Regions from separate parts of the Streptomyces sp. SAS_270 genome, predicted to be linked through region 1. Evidence: riboswitches for the same ligand, from Rfam matches in the RefSeq annotation. Region 1 holds a riboswitch; the other holds the start of a gene.
What was found. A riboswitch is a leader RNA that binds a small molecule or an ion and turns the genes downstream of it on or off. The one in region 1 is predicted to bind S-adenosylmethionine.
Positions count from the first base shown of each region.

Region 2: linked by a shared signal. The riboswitch ahead of thrC (threonine synthase) and the one ahead of ACN6LB_RS11870 (aminotransferase class V-fold PLP-dependent enzyme) in region 1 are both predicted to bind S-adenosylmethionine.

Region 1 is NZ_JBMNDS010000013.1:59,500-66,924, forward strand. It holds gene qcrB (cytochrome bc1 complex cytochrome b subunit) at 1-315, shown strand, start outside; gene trpD (anthranilate phosphoribosyltransferase) at 443-1,507, shown strand; SAM riboswitch class IV at 1,593-1,709, shown strand; gene ACN6LB_RS11870 (aminotransferase class V-fold PLP-dependent enzyme) at 1,934-3,295, shown strand; gene ACN6LB_RS11875 (Lrp/AsnC family transcriptional regulator) at 3,322-3,603, opposite strand; gene ACN6LB_RS11880 (rhomboid family intramembrane serine protease) at 3,600-4,343, opposite strand; gene ACN6LB_RS11885 (hypothetical protein) at 4,497-4,736, shown strand; gene ACN6LB_RS11890 (NYN domain-containing protein) at 4,771-6,120, shown strand; gene ACN6LB_RS11895 (C40 family peptidase) at 6,425-7,425, shown strand, end outside.
Region 2 is NZ_JBMNDS010000001.1:138,393-145,817, reverse strand. It holds gene ACN6LB_RS00760 (MoaD/ThiS family protein) at 396-671, opposite strand; gene thrC (threonine synthase) at 668-1,975, opposite strand; SAM riboswitch class I at 1,993-2,157, opposite strand; gene ACN6LB_RS00750 (glucosyl-3-phosphoglycerate synthase) at 2,329-3,273, shown strand; gene ACN6LB_RS00745 (alpha,alpha-trehalose-phosphate synthase (UDP-forming)) at 3,349-4,764, shown strand; gene otsB (trehalose-phosphatase) at 4,751-5,629, opposite strand; gene ACN6LB_RS00735 (DUF3263 domain-containing protein) at 5,677-5,904, opposite strand; gene ACN6LB_RS00730 (ABC transporter substrate-binding protein) at 5,960-7,183, opposite strand; gene ACN6LB_RS00725 (ROK family protein) at 7,419-7,425, shown strand, end outside.

The sequences.
Region 1 (7,425 bases):
CTCCAGCGTCGCGACCACGACAAGGTGCTGCACGGCCGTGAGTCGGGCATCATCAAGCGCCTGCCGCACGGTGAGTTCGTCGAGATCCACGAGCCGCTCAGCCAGGACGCGCTGCACACCCTCACCGCGCACGAGCAGTACCGGCCCGCCGAGATCGGCCCGACGGTCGACGAGAACGGTGTCGAGCGCAAGGTGAGCGGCACGCAGAAGCTGCGCGCCAAGCTCAGCAAGGGCTACTACGGGGAGAACAACCAGATCCCCAAGCCCACCGTCGAGGAGTACAAGGAGATCACGAGCGGCCACGGCCACCACTGATCCCCGCCCAGCGGTACTGATCGCCACGGCAGGAGCCCCGTCCAGTTCATGGACGGGGCTCTTTGCCGTCCGCGGCCCTGGATAGGGTGGACCCAGCTTGTACGTGTCTACGAACCCAGGAGCGGCAATGAGTGCTGTGACCCCCGCTGGAGGCGATATCGCGGCGGGCCGTTCCTGGCCCGAGGTGCTGAACGGCCTCCTCGACGGCCGTGACCAGAGCGCGGACCACACCGCCTGGGCGATGGACCGCATCCTGCGCGGTGAGGCGACCGACGCCCAGATCGCCGGCTTCATGGTCGCGCTGCGCGCCAAGGGCGAGACCGTCGAGGAGATCACCGGGCTCGTCCGGACGATGTACGAGCACGCGAACGTGATCGAGGTGCCGGGCGAGACCGTCGACATCGTCGGAACGGGGGGCGACGGCGCAAAGACCGTCAACATCTCCACCATGTCGGCGATCGTCGTGGCCGGCACGGGCGCCAAGGTCGTCAAGCACGGCAACCGCGCCGCGTCCTCCGCGTCCGGCTCCTCCGACGTACTGGAGAAGCTCGGCGTCAACCTGAACCTGAGCGTGAAGCGGGTCGCCGAGGTCGCCGAGGAGGCCGGGATCACCTTCTGCTTCGCCGTGAAGTTCCATCCGGCGCTGCGTCATGTGGCCGCCGCACGCGGCCAGTTGGGCATCCGTACGACGTTCAACGCCCTTGGCCCGCTCACCAACCCCGCCCGGGTGAAGGCGCAGGCCGTCGGCGTCGCGGACCCCCGTATGGCGCCCATCGTGGCCGGCGTCCTCGCCGAGCGCGGCAACTCCTCGCTCGTCTTCCGGGGTGACGACGGCCTGGACGAGCTGACGACCACCGCCACCTCCCACGTCTGGGTAGTCAGGGACGGCAAGGTGCGCGAGGAGTCCTTCGACCCGCGCGACACCGGCCTCGCCCTCGTCCCCGTCGAGGCGCTCGGCGGCGGCGACCCCTCGTACAACGCGGAGGTCGCCCGACGGCTGCTGAACGGCGAGACCGGCCCCGTACGGGACGCGGTGCTGCTGAACTCGGCGGCCGCGCTGGTGGCTCTCTCGCCGGGCGACGGAACCCTCGCGGACCAGCTGCGCGCCGGAATGGAGAAGGCGGCCGAGGCCATCGACTCCGGGGCCGCCAAGCGGGTCCTGGAGCGGTGGGTGGCGGCCAGCAACGCCTGAGCCGTACGTGATGTGACGCGAGGCGCAGTCCGGATCCTGGACTGCGCCTTGCGCGTCGAAGATCGTGTGGCAAGATGCTGTACCAGGTCATGAGCGACAGTCATGAGGCCCCGGCCGACTGTCCGGCAACCCTCCGTCCGTGGCGGGGTGCCCCGGGTGAAGACCAGGCCGTAGGCAGCGAGGTCTACGGCAAGCGCGGACCCCTGCGCACTCATTTCGAGTGGCGCATCCCTGGGGTCCTGGTCCTCAAGGGAGCAGTCTCGTGAGCAAGCGAATGCGATAGGGCTTTTCGAAGCCCCTTTTCCGCACCCTTCTTTTCACCTCCTCCTGCGCTGAGCCATACCCGTCGACGGGTGCTCGCGCAGCGCTGTGCCTTTCTGGGGGATACCCCCAGACCCCCGCGCCTGCCTCTCACGGGAGTTCGCCATGTCTGTCTCCACCGCTGCCGCCGACCAGACCCTTTGTACCCCTCTGCCCGTTCTGGGCCGGGATGTGACCGTCCCGCTCGTCACCGGTGGCGAGGTCACCTACGCCGCCCTCGACTACGCGGCCAGCGCCCCGGCACTCCAGCGGGTGTGGGACGACGTCGCCGCGTACGCCCCCTACTACGGCAGCGTGCACCGTGGCGCCGGGTACCTCTCGCAGCTGTCCACCGACCTGTTCGAGAACGCCCGCGTGACCGTCGCCGAGTTCCTGGACTGTCGTGAGGACGACCAGGTCGTCTTCACCCGGTCCACCACCGACTCCCTCAACCTGCTCGCCGCCGCTCTCCCGGCCGACTGCCAGGTCTTCGTCTTCGAGACCGAGCACCACGCCTCGCTGCTGCCCTGGCGGGACGCCCGGGTGACTTACCTGAACGCCCCGCGCACCCCCGGCGAGGCCGTCGCCACCCTGGAGCGCGCCCTCGCCGACCGCGACCCCTACGGCCCGGCCCTCGTCTGCGTCACCGGCGCCTCGAACGTCACCGGTGAGCTGTGGCCGGTGCGTGAGCTGGCCGCCGCCGCCCACGCGCACGGCTCCCGCATCGTCCTGGACGCCGCGCAGCTCGCCCCGCACCACCCGGTGTCCGTGCAGGACCTCGACGTCGACTGGGTCGCCTTCTCCGGGCACAAGCTGTACGCGCCCTTCGGCTCCGGCGTCCTCGCCGGCCGCTCCGACTGGCTGCGTGCTGCCGAGCCGTACCTCGCGGGCGGCGGCGCCAGCCGCAAGGTCGCGCGGCGCGAGGACGGGGGAGTGGACGTCGAGTGGCACGACACGGCCGCCCGCCACGAGGCCGGTTCCCCGAACGTCATCGGCGTCTACTCCATCGCGTCGGCCTGCAAGGCCCTGACCGAGGCCGGCTTCGACACACTGGTCGCCCGCGAGCAGCAGCTGATCGACACGGTCCGCGAGGGCCTCGCCGAGGTCCCCGAGGTGCGTGTGCTCTCGCTGTTCGGCGACGACGCCCCGCGCGTCGGTGTCCTCTCCTTCGTCGTCGAGGGCTGGAACAGCTCGCACTTCGCCGCCGCGCTCTCCGCCGAGTACGGCATCGGCGTCCGCGACGGCCTGTTCTGCGCGCACCCGCTGGTCCGCACCCTGCTGGGCAGCGACCCCGGGACCCAGGGCGAGTGCGGTGCCCCCGAGGCGGCGCCCGGGGAGAAGTCCCTCAACGCCATCCGCGTCAGCTTCGGTGCCGGTACGCCCGACGAGCACGTGGAGCGTTTCGTGCGCGCGGTGAAGGAGCTGGTCCGCGACGGTGCGCGGTGGCAGTACCGGACCGAGGGCGGGCGCTGCGTGCCGGCGGTCTGAGCCTTTGTGAGGCGGTGTTCAGCAGGTCAGGAGTCCAGACCGATCGCGAACGCCGCCTCCAGGTCGTGCTGGGAGTACGTACGGAACGCGACGTGGGTGTCGGTGGCCTCGACGCCGGGGATCTTGCTGATCTGGCCGGGGATGATGTCCGCGAGGTCGTCGTGGGCTTTCACGCGGACCATCGCGATCAGGTCGTAGGTGCCGGTGACGGAGAAGACCTCGCTGACGCTCTCCAGCGCGGCGATCGACTCGGCGATCTCGGGGATCCGGTCCACGCTGGTCTTGATGAGGACGATCGCGGTGATCACGGTTGGTTCTCTCCCTCGGGGGCCGCTGCTGAGGCCTTCACTCTAGTGGTTGGGCCGAATCGGACCCACGCGTAGACGAAGCCCAGACCGAAGCCCACCAGGTGGGCCAGGTAGGCGACGCCGGGGCCCTGGGCGGCCCGGCCCGCCGCCAGCCACTGCAGGGCGGCCCAGAACGGCAGGACCAGCCAGGCCGGGAAGCGCAGCGGCAGGAAGAACAGGAACGGGAAGAGACTGGTCACCCGGGCCCCGGGGAACAAGTACAGGAACGCGCCGAGGACCGCGGAGATCGCCCCGGAGGCGCCGACCAGTGTCTGGGCGGAGCCGGCGTTGGCGGCCGCGTACCCCAGCAGGGCCAGATAGCCGCAGCCCACGTAGAAGAGGGCGAACTCGATGTGGCCCATGCGTTCCTCGGCCATCGCCCCGAAGACGTAGAGGAAGAGCATGTTGCCCAGCAGATGCAGCCAGCTGCCGTGCACGAAGAGCGCCGTCGCGGGTGTCAGCGCGGCGCGCGGGGCGCCGCCGAGCAGCTCGGCCGGGACGACGCCCCAGCGCGCGAAGTAGGAGCGCTGCGCGGCGAGCAGTTCGTCACCGGTGCCGTAGACGGGATTGAGCCCGGCCGCCGGACCGATCACGAAGATCAGGCAGCACAGGACGATCACTGCGTACGTCATCGGCGCCGGCTGTCGGCGGAGGGCTCCGCCGACCGTCGCACCCCAGCTGCCGCCCCGGTTGCCGATCATGAACAGAGCATGGCGTAACGGGACCGAACCGCACAGGCCGCCTCGCCGCCGTGGACAGCCGAGCGTCGAGTCCCCGCCAGGCCGTAGGGTAACGAGCCACACGCACCGGGCGACCGGTTCGGACGCACACTAGAAGGAAAGCGACCAGCCACGATGACGGTTCCCCCGCCCACCGCCGAGACCCGGTGGCGCTGCACCCTCTGCGGCAATCTGACGCGTTTCGACGTGACCCGCTCGTCGAAGGTCGTCGAGTACGTACACCTCGACCTGGCCGGTGAGCCGAACGTCGAGGAACGTGAGGTGGTCAGTGAGACCATCGAGTCGGTGCGCTGCCGCTGGTGCAACGCCGTGGATCAGGTGGAACTCGTGGACAGGCCGGGCGCCGGCTCCTGAGGGAGCGGGCCCCGCACAGGCATTGGGGTGACGGATGGTGGAGACCACAGGCGGGGAGCCGGACGACGGCACCGCTGAGGTGCTCGACCGTCCGCTGCCCGACGGCGTGCGCCGCCGTGTCGTGCAGATCGTCTCCGACGGCTTCGGCGGACTGACGGTCGCCGAACTGCCCGCTCCGCTGCGGCAGTATGCCCGGTTCACCCCGACCCGCCGGGCCAAGTTCGCGGGCAACGCGATGGCCGCGGCGCTGGAGACGGACCCGCTGTTCAGACAGCGGATCGCCGAGAAGCTCCGCGAGGCCCAGCCGGAACTGGCCGCGGCCCTCGACTCGGCCGCGCCGCCCCCGGCCGCCGACCCGCTGGACGTGGCGGCGGCCGCGTACGTGCTGCGCCCCACCGGCTGGGTGAAGCTGGTGACCGCCGCGGGCGAGGAGGCCCAGCGGGCGGACGCCGAGCGCGCCGACGAGGAGAGCCGGGTCGAGCTGGAGCGGCTGCGCGAGGAGCTCGCCCAGGCCCGCGACCAGACCCGGGCCGAGACCGAACGGCTGCGCACGGAGCTGGAGTCGGCGAAGAAGGAAGCCGATTCGCTCCATCGCAAGCTGCGCAGCGCCTTCAGCGACGTCAAGCGCGGCGAGGCTGCCGTGCGCAAGCTGCAGGCCGAGATGGACGCCCTGCGCACCGACGGGCAGACCCAGATGTCGGCCGCGGAGAGCGAGACCCGGCGGCTCAAGGCGCGGCTCAGCGAGGCCGAGGCGACGCTGGAGGCCACCCGCAAGGCAGCGCGCGAGGGCCGCAGCGTCGAGGACATGCGCGTACGGCTGCTGCTGGACACCGTGCTGGACGCGACGCAGGGGCTGCGCCGTGAACTCGCCCTGCCGCCGGTTTCGGTGCGCCCCGCCGAGACCGTCGACGCGGTCGAGCCGGGCCGGATGACGCCGAAGGACATCGCCACCCGCGCCCTGTCCGAAAACGATCCCGCGATCCTCGACCAGCTCCTCGCGCTGCCGCAGGCGCATCTGGTCGTCGACGGCTACAACGTCACCAAGACCGGCTACCCCCAGATGCCCCTGGAGAAGCAGCGGCTGCGGCTGCTCGGTCAGCTCTCGCAGCTCGCCGCGCAGACCGGCGCCGAGGTCACCTGTGTCTTCGACGGGGCCGAGCTGGCCGCGCCGGTGCTGCTGGCGCCGCCGCGGGGTGTGCGGGTGCTGTTCTCCAAGCCGGGTGTCACCGCGGACGAGTTGATCCGCCAGCTGGTGCGCGCGGAGCCGCCGGGCCGGCCGGTCATCGTCGTCTCCACCGACCGCGAGGTGGCCGACGGCATCGCCAAGGCTGGTGCGCGACCGGTGGCTTCGGTGGTGCTCCTCAAGCGCTTCTCGCACGGTTGACCGTCTGCGGCGTACGTCTCATAGGCAACGTACGCACCATGCGTAACCTCTGGGCTTGATGCCCGAATTGGCGGGGTCTTCACGCAACGTAGCGTCAAACGCGCATTACCGCTCGTGAGTTGAGTGTAAAGAATGCGCTCGGTGACCGAGATTTTTCACCTGAGGATTTGAACTGATCACAGGAAGGTCACTAGGGTCAGCCCTCGAACCCCCGCTCGGGTGATCACTCATTGGGAGTGACGGCGGAGGTGCACCGCCCGTCGGGGTATCGGCAGGCGGCTGGAGGAAGAAGGAGCTCGCCTTCGTGGCGTCCCACCGTCGACCCAAGCAGCCGAGCCGCACCCGTGTGACCGTGCTCACCACCGCCGCAGCCGCTGCCGTGGCTTTCAGCGCGAACGCCGCCAACGCCGCGCCGAGCGAGAAGCCGAGCAAGGACGAGGTCAAGTCCAAGGTCGACAAGCTCTACGAAGAGGCCGAGAAGGCCACGGAGAAGTACAACGGCGCCAAGGAGAAGCAGGAGAAGCTGGAGAAGCAGATCTCCACGCTCCAGGACAACGTCGCCCGCGGCCAGGAAGACCTCAACGAGCTGCGTGACGGCCTCGGTTCGATGGCCAGCGCCCAGTACCGCACCGGCGGCGTCGACCCGTCCGTGGCGCTCTTCCTCTCCTCCGACCCGGACGACTACCTCGACAAGGCGTCCGCGATGGACCAGCTGAGCAGTCAGCAGGTCGATTCGCTGAAGAAGGTCCAGGAGAAGCAGCGATCGCTCGCCCAGCAGCGCCAGGAAGCCTCCGAGAAGCTCAAGGACCTCGCCGACACCCGTACGGAACTCGGCAAGAAGAAGAAGGAAGTCCAGGGCAAGCTCGCCGAGGCGCAGAAGCTCCTCAACACCCTGACGGCCAAGGAGAAGGCGGCCCTCGACGCCGAGCAGGAGCGCGCCAGCCGCGCCAGCGCGCGCGACGCCCTCGACTCCGGTTCGGGTTCCGGTTCCACCGCTCCCGCCTCCGGGCGCGCCGGTGCCGCGTTCGGCGCCGCCCAGAGCAAGATCGGCTCGCCGTACGTCTACGGCGCCTCCGGTCCCAGCTCCTTCGACTGCTCGGGCCTCACCTCGTGGGCGTACGCCCAGGCCGGTGTCTCCATACCCCGGACCTCCGAGGCCCAGGCCAACGCCGGTACCCGCATCTACTCGCAGAGCGATCTGCAGGTCGGCGACCTGGTCATCTTCTACGGCGACTTCCACCACGTCGGCCTCTACGCCGGCCACGGCCAGGTGCTGCACGCCCCGCACAGCGGCGCGGTCGTCCG
Region 2 (7,425 bases), on a different contig from region 1:
CAGACCTCACCCCCCAACGGTTGGGGGTGTGCGCCGGAACGCGTCGACCGCGGCTGAATGTATCTGTCCAACTGCCGTCTGCAACAGGTCAATCGGACGAGAATTCTGGGCATGACCGATCGGGAAAATGCGGAGAATTTGCGCAGATTCAGGGCAAGTCGGGCCCCATAAATGCCATAAACGGCTAGAAATGATGGGGCACTTTGGCTGCTTCTTATCGGGTGTCGGGCGAGAACTCATATGCGCCCGGCATGAGGACGACTCGGAAAGCGAAGCAGGTTCCCCAACTGTACCGCGCTCAACCATACAGAATTGCCCCCTCCGTTTCTCTTACGGAGAGGGCAATTCGATGAACAATGAGTGACAGCCGTTACCGAAGGTAACGAAAGGGGCGGTCAGCCTCCGGCGACGGCCGGGATGATCGAGACGCCCGCGCCGTCCGGCGTCACCGTCTCCAGACCCTGCTCGAAGCGGACGTCGTCGTCGTTGACGTACACGTTGACGAAGCGGCGCAGCTTGCCCTGGTCGTCGAGAACGCGGGCGGCGATGCCTGTGTGGTTCTTCTCCAGGTCGGCGATGACGTCGGCGAGGGTCGCGCCCTCGGCGCTCACCTCGGCCTGGCCGCCGGTGTAGGTGCGCAGGATGGTGGGGATGCGGACGTTGACGCTCATGATGCGAGGCCAGCCTCTCGGAAGGAGTCCAGGTTCGGGCGGATGGTCGCGGTCAGGCCGGTGCCGGCCACCGCGTCCAGGGTCTTGAGGCCGTCGCCGGTGTTCAGCACGACGGTGGTCAGGGTCGGGTCGAGCAGACCGTTCTCGATCAGCTTCTTCGCGACACCCACCGTCACGCCACCCGCCGTCTCGGCGAAGATGCCCTCCGTCCGCGCGAGCAGCTTGATCGCGTCCACGACCTGCTCGTCGTTCACATCCTCCACCGCACCGCCGGTACGGCGCGCGATGTCGAGCACGTACGGCCCGTCGGCCGGGTTGCCGATGGCGAGCGACTTGGCGATGGTGTTCGGCTTCTGCGGGCGTACGACGTCGTGGCCGGCCTTGTAGGCGACGGACACCGGCGAGCAGCCCTCGGCCTGGGCGCCGAAGATCTTGTACGGCTTGTCCTCGACGAGGCCGAGCTTGATCAGCTCCTGCAGCCCCTTGTCGATCTTCGTGAGCTGGGAGCCGGAGGCGATGGGCACCACGAGCTGGTCGGGCAGCTGCCAGCCGAGCTGCTCGCAGATCTCGTACGCCAGGGTCTTGCTGCCCTCCGCGTAGTACGGGCGCAGGTTGACGTTGACGAAGCCCCAGCCCTCGCCGGCCGGGTCGCCGATCAGCTCGGAGCAGAAGCGGTTCACGTCGTCGTAGTTGCCCTCGATGCCGACGAGCTCGCCGCCGTAGATCGCGGCCATGACGACCTTGCCCTGCTCCAGGTCGTGCGGGATGAACACGCAGGAGCGGAAACCGGCCCGGGCGGCGGCGGCGCCGACGGCGCCGGCCAGGTTGCCCGTGGAGGAGCAGGAGAGGGTGGTGAAGTCGAACGCGCGCGCCGCCTCGATGGCCTGCGCGACGACGCGGTCCTTGAAGGAGTGCGTCGGGTTGCCGGAGTCGTCCTTCACGAACAGCTTGCCGGCGTCGACGCCCAGCTCGCGGGCCAGGTTGTCGGCCTGGACGAGCTTGGTCCAGCCCGGGTTGATGTTCGGCTTCTCCGCCACGTCGGCCGGGACGGGAAGCAGCGGCGCGTAGCGCCAGATGTTCGCGGGGCCGGCCTCGATACGCTTGCGGAGTTCTTCGGTGTCGTAGGCCGAGAAGTCGTACGCGATCTCGAGGGGGCCGAAACACTCCTCGCAGGCGAAGACCGGGCCGAGGGGCACACGGTGTCCGCACTCGCGGCAGGAGAGCGCCGCGGCGGGACCCAGATCGACGGAGTTCGTGGTGCCTGCAGTGGTGATCGTGGTGTCTACATCAGTCTGCGCAGCCATGGAGGCGAGGCCCTTTCTCCTCATCTTCCTCACGGCGCACTTCGCCGTGAGACGGATTTGGCACCTTCCCTAGTCGGGAGCCTCGCTGCGACGACGTCGATGACGTGCATGTCGTACGAGAACCGACTGGAGGGTTGCCGGGGCTTCAACGGGCCGTATCCCTCTGCCCCTCTGGATGAGCGGTATTCGATTGTTGATCTCTGCTACGCGGTGGCGACCCCCGACATGCGATGGTCATCCGCGTTGTTCAAGACTGTAACCGAAGGCCAGGACAGTTGAGATAGTCGTCCGAACCGCGAGATGGATCACATGGTCGAGGGATCATGGGGTCAGACAGTGAGGAGCCGCAGACTGTGCTGGAAGAAGTCGAGCGGTGGCTGAGTACCCGCTCCTGGTCCGTTTCCGACCGCCCGCTGCACCGGCTCGTCGCCGCGAAGCGCGCCACGAACTCCTCGGTGAGCGTCGTGCTGCCCGCGCTGAACGAGGAGGAGACGGTCGGTGAGATCGTCGCCGTCATCCGCCATGACCTGATGCACCAGGTGCCCCTCGTCGACGAGATCGTCGTCGTCGACTCCGGCTCGACGGACCGCACCTCCGCGGTCGCCGCCGCCGCGGGGGCCCGGGTGGTGCACCGGGACGAGATACTCCCGCGCATTCCGGCCGTGCCCGGCAAGGGCGAGGTCCTGTGGCGGTCGCTGCTGGTGACCGGTGGGGACATCGTCTGCTTCATCGACGCGGACCTGAAGGAGTTCTCGTCGGACTTCGTGTCGGGGATCGTCGGGCCGCTGCTCACCGAGCCCGGCGTGGACCTCGTCAAGGCGATGTACGACCGTCCGCTGGGCTCTGCCGCAGGTCAGGGCGGCCGGGTCACGGAACTCATGGCGCGCCCGCTGCTGAACATGCACTGGCCGCAGCTGGCCGGCTTCGTCCAGCCGCTCGGCGGGGAGTACGCCGCCCGCCGCTCCCTGCTGGAACAGCTGCCGTTCCCCGTCGGGTACGGGGTGGAGCTGGGCATGCTGGTCGACGCGCTGCATCTGGTGGGGTTGGACGCGCTGGCCCAGGTGGACGTGGGTGTGCGCAAGCACCGCCACCAGGACGGACAGGCGCTGGGCCGCATGGCCGCCGCGATCTACCGCACGGCGCAGCTGCGGCTGGCCCGCGGGCATCTGATCCGCCCGTCCCTCACCCAGTTCGAGCGGGGCAGGGAAGGCTTCGAGCCGCGCACGCACTCGGTCGACACCGAGGAGCGGCCGCCGATGGCGGACATCGCGGAGTACCAGTCACGCAGAGTGGCGTGATCGGGCGGTTGTATACGTCCTGCCGTACCGCTTCCGTACGTTTGAGCGTTTCCGAGCCGGGCTAGGTTGAGGCGTATGGCTTCTGCGCACGGTGCTCATCGGATTCTCGTCGCGTCCAACCGGGGCCCGGTCTCGTACTCGCTGGACGAGACCGGGGAACTCACCCCCAGGCGCGGTGGGGGCGGGCTGGTCTCCGGGCTCTCGGCGATCGGGCCGGACGCGGGCGCCCTGTGGGTGTGCTCGGCTCTCGGTGACGGGGACCGCGAGGCGGTGCGGCGCGGGGTCGGCGAGGACGGCGTACGGATGCTGGACATCGACGCCGACGTGCACGCGGACGCGTACAACGGCATCGCGAACTCGGTGCTGTGGTTCGTCCACCACCTGCTGTACCAGACGCCGCTGGAGCCCGTCTTCGACGCGGAGTTCCGGCGGCAGTGGGCGTCGTACGAGACGTACAACCGGGCGTTCGCCGAGGCGCTGGCCGACGAGGCGGCCGAGGGCGCGGCGGTGCTCGTGCAGGACTACCACCTGACGCTGGTCCCCGGGATGCTGCGCGAACTGCGCCCCGACCTCAGGATCGGTCACTTCTCCCACACCCCTTGGGCGCCGGTCGACTACTTCCGCATGCTCCCCGACGACATCGCCGAGCAGGTGCTGCGCGGCATGCTGGGCGCGGACCGGCTCGGCTTCCTGACGCGGCGCTGGGCGGACGCGTTCACCGCCTGCGCGGACGCGCTCGTGGGCGGGCTCGGCGGCACCCGGGTCGGGGTGCACGGGCTGGGCGCGGACGCGGACTTCCTGCGGGCCCGCGCGCACCAGGCGGACGTCGGCGAGCGGATGGCCGCGCTGCGCGAGCAGATCGGGCGGGGCCCGGACGGTGAGCGCCGCCGGACCGTCGTACGGGTGGACCGCACCGAGCTGTCGAAGAACATCGTGCGCGGGCTGCTGTCCTTCCGGCAGCTCCTGGACGACGAGCCCGCGTGGCGCGAGCGGGTCGTGCACGTGGCGTTCGCCTACCCCTCCCGGCAGGACCTCGCCGTGTACCGCGACTACACGGCCGAGGTGCAGCGCCTGGCGGATGAGATCAACTCCCGCTACGGGACGCCGGGTTGGACCCCCGTGGTGCTGCACGTCAAGGACGACTTCGCCCGCTCGCTGGCCGCCTACCGGCTCGCCGACGTGGCGCTGGTCAACCCCGTCCGGGACGGGATGAACCTGGTCGCCAAGGAGGTCCCGGTGGTCTCCGACGAGGGGTGTGTGCTGGTGCTGTCCCGGGAGGCGGGGGCCTACGAGGAGCTGGGCGAGGACGCGCTGACCGTGAACCCGTACGACGTGATCGGCACCGCGCGGGCGCTGCACGAGGCCCTGACGATGCCGGCGGGCGAGCGCGCGGAACGCACGAAGCGGCTTGCCGCGGCGGCGACTGCGCTGCCGCCGGCCCAGTGGTTCCTGGACCAGCTGCACGCGCTGGAGGCCCCTACAGCGGGCTGATGGCCGCCGCCAGGTCCGCCAGCAGCCGTACGACTCCCCCCGGGCCGTCGACCACCAGGTCGGCGCGCTCGGACAGTTCCGTCACCTCCGAGCTGCCGCTGCACACGAGCAGGCCCGGTACGCCGTCGGAGCGGAGTTTGTCGACGGCGGCGAAGGCGGGGAGGTCGCCGAGGTCGTCGCCGCCGTAGAGGACTGCTTCGGCGCCGAGTTCGCGGACGTACTCCAGCAGTGCGACGCCCTTGTCCATGCCGGGTGGGCGCAGTTCCAGCACCATCCGGCCGGGTTCGACGATCAGGCCGTGCCGGGAGGCGAGGTCGGCGAGGGGCTCGCGGAGGGCTTCGAAGGCGGCCTGCGGATCCTGGGCGCGGCGCGTGTGGACCGCCACCGCGCGGCCCTTCTCCTCGATCCAGGTGCCCTGCCAGGCGCCGATGCGGTCCAGGAACCCGGGCAGTTCGGCGCGTACGGCGGCGACGCCTGGGTGCGGGGCGGGGGCGCTGACGGTGGAGCTGACGGCGTCCCAGCGCTCGGCGCCGTAGTGGCCGAGGACGACCAGGTGCTCCAGGCCCGGCACGCCCGCGAAGCCGCCGTGGCGGACGGCGACGCCGGCCGGGCGGCCGGTGACCACCACGACGGCGGCGACCTTGGGGGCGAGGGCCGCGAGGGCGGCGACCGCGTCCGGGTGGGCGCGGGCCTGTTCCGGGTCGGGGACGATGGGGGCGAGCGTGCCGTCGAAGTCGAGGGCGATCACGGCGCGGTCGGGGGTGGCGAGGATGGCGTCCAGGCCGTCGCGGCCTGCTGCGGTCGCGGGGGTCGGGAGGGGATCTGTGTCTTCCGTCGGTTCCGTGGATTCCGTAGGGCTGCCCATACCGCCGACCCTATCCGCGCGATGCACCCGCCGGAGGGGTGCCGGGGTCAGCGCTCCGCCCGGCGGGCGTCGCGTATCCGGCGGAGGCGGTTGACCGTGACCGGGTCGTGGGCCAGCGCCCTGGGGTCGTCCAGGAGGGCGTTGAGCAGCTGGTAGTACCTCACGGGCACGAGCCCCAGCCGCTCCCGTATCGCCCGCTCCTTCGCCCCGGGCCCGCTCCAGCCCTGCCGCTCCATCGCCAGAATCCCCCGCTCCCGGGGGGTGAGCTCTTCCATGCCCGCACGGTATCGGCAGGCACTGACAAGGTCGGCCGGACCTGGGGCGAGGCGGCTACTCCGAGCTCTCCGCCACCGAAGCCGCGTTCTGCAGCTCGGTGAGGACCGAGGACGGGTTGCCGCCCGGGGCGACGGCCTTGCCTATGCCGGCCTTGATCTCGGCGCTGACGGCGGCCCAGGAGGTCTTGTCGACGGGATAGAGCTCGGCGGCGGGGAGTTCGTCGAGGAAGGGGGTGAGGTCCTTGTCCCTGGGGTCCTCGGCCATGGCCTGGGACGCCGACGTGGTCACCGGCAGCAGGTCGTACTCGCGGGAGAAGGCCAGCACGTTCTTCTCGCTGTAGACGAAGTCGAGGAAGTCGCCGGCCTGCTTGCGGTGGCCGTTCTGCTTGAACGCCATCATCCAGTCGGCGACGCCCATCGTGGACCGGGCCCGCCCGTCCACGCCGGGCATCGGCACCATGCCGAACTTCACGCCCTTGTTCGCGGCCATCTTCATCAGCGTGGGATGCCCGTTCAGCATCCCGACCTCGCCCCGCGTGAACGCGGCGAACGCGGCCGCCCGGTCGAGCTTCGCCGGCGCGACGGGCCCGGTGAGCCCCCGGTCGACGAGTTCGTCCTTGAGCCAGCTGAAGGTGGCGACGTTCTGCGTGGAGTCGAGGTGGTAGGTGCCGACGTCGTCGGTGTACCCGTCGCCCCCGCTGAGCAGCCACTGCATGGTCTCGGCCTGCGCCTCCTCGGGTCCCAGAGGCAGCGCGTACGGCGTCTTCACGCCCTTGGACTTCAGCACCTTCGCGTCGGCGGCGAGCTCGCTCCAGGTCTTCGGCGCGGTGAGCCCCGCCGAGGAGAACAGCTTCTTGTTGTAGAAGAGCAGCCGCGTCGACGCCGCGAAGGGCAACGCGTACTGCACCCGGTCCTTCTTGCCTGCCTCGCCGAGCTGCGAGACGAAGTCGGCCTGGACGGGTATGGAGAGCAGTTCGTCGGCGGTGTAGAGCTGGTCCCTGGCGGCGTAGTCGGAGTACGCGCCGATCTGCGCCAGGTCGGGCGCGTGCCCCGCCGCGACCATCTCCTTGACCTTGCGGTCGACGTCGGTCCAGGAGTAGACGCTGACCTCGACCTTGGTCCCGGGGTGGTCGGCCTCGTAGGCGGTGGCGAGCTTGTTCCAGTACTTCTTGGAGCTGTTGGCCGCGGAGTCCCCGTAGTCGGCGGCGACCAGCTTCAGGGTCACGTCCCCGGAGTCGCCGGAGCTGCCGCAGCCCGCGAGTGTCGCCGCCATGCTCATGGCGGACACCGCCGCGACCAGTCCTGTCCTGCGCGTCCTTGTCCCACGCGTCCCGCGCCGCTGCACCGCTCGTTCCCCAAACACTGTCCGCCACCACTGACTTTTCGAACTGTTGAATTGTTGAACTGTTTCCCAGACTTGTTGTCCAGACCAGTCGTCTCGCAGTTCGGACACAAGGTCTACACCACGTGAATGGACTAGACCTCTCCTGGGGTAAGGGGCGACACTGTCCCCCGTGAGAC